DNA from 2 places in the Uliginosibacterium sp. 31-12 genome. Region 2 is predicted to be linked to the other one. Evidence: predicted binding sites of a transcription regulator. Region 2 holds the regulator's gene; the other holds the start of a gene.
What was found. Region 2 encodes FNR, which switches genes on or off when oxygen is low (the NO sensors DNR and NnrR bind a similar motif). Its sites were predicted from a motif close to TTGANCTAGNTCAA; they were not measured.
Positions count from the first base shown of each region.

Region 1: Q3Y64_RS17710 (OmpW family protein) is a predicted target of FNR. The motif match lies at 1,379-1,392, and genes of this name have one in related genera.

Region 1 is NZ_JAUOOA010000011.1:65,703-67,902, forward strand. Features, by position in the region: gene Q3Y64_RS17705 (EAL domain-containing protein) at 1-510, opposite strand, end outside; gene Q3Y64_RS17710 (OmpW family protein) at 671-1,288, opposite strand; gene Q3Y64_RS17715 (low specificity L-threonine aldolase) at 1,449-2,200, opposite strand, start outside.
Region 2 is NZ_JAUOOA010000001.1:58,617-60,816, forward strand. Features, by position in the region: gene Q3Y64_RS00275 (alpha/beta hydrolase) at 1-731, shown strand, start outside; gene fnr (fumarate/nitrate reduction transcriptional regulator Fnr) at 770-1,468, opposite strand; gene hemN (oxygen-independent coproporphyrinogen III oxidase) at 1,596-2,200, shown strand, end outside.

The DNA of each region.
Region 1 (2,200 bases), on a different contig from region 2:
CTTTTCACTCGGGATGGACAGCAACTGGGCCGCAGCCTCCGGCGGCATCAACAAAAGGGAAGCACTCGCCCCCAGGACCGTGGCCCACAAACCCGGCCACAGGCCACCAATGGCCGCGCTGACAATGATCGGCAAGATCAGGATCTGCAAAACCGGTGTCTCCGGGCCATGCGCCAGGCTGAAGTGCATGAAGGCAAAGCTCAGGCTGGAGACAAGGGCAAATCCATATTGCAGCCAGCGGGGCCACCCCAGCAGTGGGCGCAAGCCATTCATCGGCGTTGCCACCGCGCGCAGCGCATCAGCGGCCGGCACGGCACGTAAGGCGAAAAACAGCATGGCCGTGGTAATGAACACGAAAGCCACGCCCTTGGCTGTCGACAGCCAGACGATGCGCGACGAATCGGTGAGCTCGGCCAGCAACTGGTCGGACAGGAAGATCCAGGCCAGCGCAAAAACGGCATAACCCAAGCTCGCCAGGGCAATGAAGCGTTGTCGCGGAGTGAATATCATCGAGTGGTCCGTTCCCAAAGCCCCCGGCACGATCATCCGTGGTCACCCTCAAGTCTGCGTCAATCCTCACTGCAACAGCAACGCACACACCCTCAAGCCCATCCGCCGGCATGCAAAAAGGCGCCCGCAGGCGCCTTTCTAGTCTCAGACAAAAGAGCATTCAGAAGCGGTAACCCACCCCGAGGCCCCAGGTGATCGGGTTCAGACCCACATTGCCAACCTTGGTGCCGCCCACTTTCACGTCGGTATCCATCTGGAGGTATTTCACATCCAGGTTCAATGACCAGTTCCGGCTCAGGGCAAAGTCAAGCCCCGCTTGAGCCGCCAGCCCGATACTGGAACTTTCGACTTCGGCCGCCCCGCCAAGGATATTGCTGCGATCCGAGAACAGGGTGTAGTTCAGGCCCAGCCCAAGATAAGGCTTGAAAGCCCCCAGATCAGTGAAGTGGTACTGCAGCAGCAGCGAAGGCGGCAAGGCCTTGATCGTGCCCTGCTTGCTGCCCCCCACCTTGATGTCGACTTCCTGCGGATAAGTCAGCACCAGTTCGGTGGCGATATTTTTGGTGAAGAAGTAGCTGATATCGAACTCAGGAATCCAGCGGCTCTTCGCCTCAATGGCGGTCGAGCCCCCCAGCGGCAAACCGTCGGACTGCTTGTTATCGAAATCAACATAGACCGCGCGCACCCGCAGCAACCACGGGCTCTCCTCGGCATGTGCGGCAGGCATGGCCGTAGCCGCCAGCAGGGCAAACACGGCCGCCAGCATCTTCTTGTTCATGAGTCTCTCCTCTGTAGGTTGGGCAAACATTTCCGTCGCTGAAGAAGGGCGCTCCTGCACGCCCCTCTCCGCGCCCCTCAAATTGCGGAGTTGATCTTAATCAAAAAGACCTTTTCGCAAGAATGGGAATTGCCCCTACACGCTTTCCCGCAGGGAAAGCTCAAGCCTCACACAGGGAACGTGCATCCTCCAGCAGCGCATCCACGGTTTCCGCCTCGATATCCCAGGCGCACATGAAGCGTGCCGCACTACCGATGAAATCGTAGAAGCGCCAGCCACGCCGACGCAGGCCCGCCGCGACCTCGGCCGGCAAGTCCACGAACACACCATTGGCCTCAGTTGGCGCGATCAGGCGCAGCCCCGGCAAGTCTGCCAGCCCACGCGAGAGACGCTCGGCCATCGCATTGGCATGCGCGGCACGGCGCAGCCAGGCACCATCCTCCAGCATGCCCAGCCAGGGCGCAGCCAGAAAACGCATCTTGGACGCCAGCTGGCCGGCCTGTTTGCAGCGATAGGCGAAATCTTCGGACAGGCGCCGGTCGAAGAACACCACCGCCTCACCCACCGGCAAACCCATTTTGGTGCCGCCGAAGCACAGCACATCCACGCCGGCACGCCAGGTGATGTCCGCCGGCTTCACCGCCAGCGAGGCCACCGCATTGGCAAAGCGCGCGCCATCCATGTGCACGCGCAGGCCATACTGGCGCGCCCGCTCGCTGATCGCCGCGATCTGCTCGGGGCGATACAAGGTGCCCAGCTCGGTCGCCTGGGTGAGCGTCACCACACGCGGCTTCGGGTAGTGGATATCGCTGCGGCGCTCGACCAGACGCGTCACCTCGTCCGGGCTGATCCGCCCAAACTCGCCCGCGGCCGCCAGCAGCTTGGCGCCGTTGGAGAAAAACTCCGGCGCCC
Region 2 (2,200 bases):
GCTGGACACTTTTCACCACGCTGACCGATTTCTCTGCCCCAGGGGATATCGAAGTCTTCATCGACGAAGGGAGTGTGCGCTTCCTTACTGATGCGATGCGTCGCAAGGGAGTACTGGAAGGCAAGGAAATGGCTTCAGCTTTCCGCTTGCTGCGCTCCAATAGCCTGATCTGGCATTACTACGTGCACGGTTATTTGTATGGAGAGAAGCCACCTGCTTTTGATGTGCTGTATTGGAACATGGATACCACGCGTATGCCGGCCACCATGCATGCCTGGTATCTCAATGAGCTATATCTGCATAATCGTTTGATCGAGCGTGATGCCTTGACGGTGGGTGGGCAGCTTATCGATCTGGAGCGCATCGAACAGCCCCTGTATTCCGTGGGGGCTGAGGATGATCATATCGCCCCCTGGAAACAGACTTTTCGGATCATGAATTTTGTGCGCGGGCCAAAGCGCTATGTGCTTTCCAGTTCCGGGCACATTCTTGGGATCGTCAATCCAGTGATTACGCCGCCGAAGCGCCGCTTCCGGGCTGATCATGTCCACCGTACCGATTCACCGGAAAAGTGGTTGGCCCGCGCAGAGTGGCAGTCTGGGTCATGGTGGGAGGATTGGGCGGCTTGGCTGGCGCCACACTCCGGAGTCTTGCGTCCGGCTCCGCAGGCCGTGAGTCTTGCACCCAAAAGCCTTGGGGCTGCTCCTGGCCGGTACGTGCTGGAAACCTGAGACGCCAGCGCCTTTGGCAGGCACTGAGAACTCAGCGGTCAGCTCGGAGCGTGGTTCAGGAGTGCCTTGAGGCCATCCGCATTAAGGATGCGGATATGTTTCTGTTGAACACCGATCAGGCCTTCGTCGTGGAACTTTGAGAAGGCACGGCTCACGGTTTCCAGCTTGAGGCCAAGATAGGAGCCGATTTCTTCGCGAGTCATGCGCAGGTGGAATTCCGAGGCGGAATAGCCACGCACACGCATGCGCTGAGAAAGGTTCAGCAGAAAAGCGGCAATACGTTCTTCAGCGCGCATCGACCCCAGCAGGATCATCAGGCTTTGGTCACGTACGATCTCGCGGCTCATGAACTTGTGGAACTGCTGCTGCAACGATTTGATGTCGCGCGTCAGGTCTTCCAGCTGATCGTAGGGCATCACGCAGACTTCACTGTCTTCCAGTGCAGTTGCATTGCAGACGTGATGGTCATTGCTGATCCCATCCATGCCCAAGATCTCGCCGGCCATCTGAAAACCGGTTACTTGTTCGAGACCTTCCTCGGTGAGGATGTCGGTCTTGAAAAATCCGGTACGGATGGCGTACATCGCCTCAAAGGCATCACCGGCACGGTAGAGCTGCTGGCCGCGCTTGAGCTTGCGCTTCACGACCAGTTCGTCGAGCTTGTGCAGATCCGCGTCATCCAGACCGACGGCAAGGCACAACTCGCGCAGGTTGCATTGACTGCAGGCGATGCGCATAGCAGGGGGCAGGGGCTTGGTTACTTTTTGATCCACCCTTGAAGTGTACCCTGCGAATTGATCAGCATCAACGTTTTTGGGGTATAAGTCTGCGATCTTGGCTGATTAACTCAAAAGAAATCGAATCGTGCTCCAGACGATCCAGTTCGACCCCGACATGATCCGCCGGTTTGACGTGCCGGGCCCGCGCTATACCTCATACCCTACGGCAGACCGCTTTCTGGCCGAATTTACGCCGGAAAGCCAGGTTGGGCACCTTGCGCGCCTCTCAACGCCGCAGGGTACTCGCCCGTTGTCGCTGTATTTCCACATCCCCTTCTGTAACACCATCTGCTACTACTGTGCCTGTAACAAGGTGATCACCAAGGATCACTCACGTTCGGCGAAGTACATTGACTATCTTGAACGCGAGATGGCCATGCAGGCAGCCTTGCTGCCGGCTCCTCGGCCGGTGGCCCAGATGCACTGGGGCGGTGGTACTCCTACGTTCCTGCAGCCGGAGGAGATCCTTCGTCTGATGAGCGCGATCCGGCAGCATTTCACGCTGCAGGCAGAAGGGGAGTTCTCCATTGAGGTTGATCCGCGCAAGGTGAGCGCCGAGACCGTGGCCTTGCTCGCGCGTGAAGGCTTTAACCGCATGAGTGTGGGGGTTCAGGACTTCGATCCGAAGGTGCAAGCGGCCGTAAATCGTCGCCAGAGCGTCGAGGAAACCCGGTTGGTGATCGATGCTGC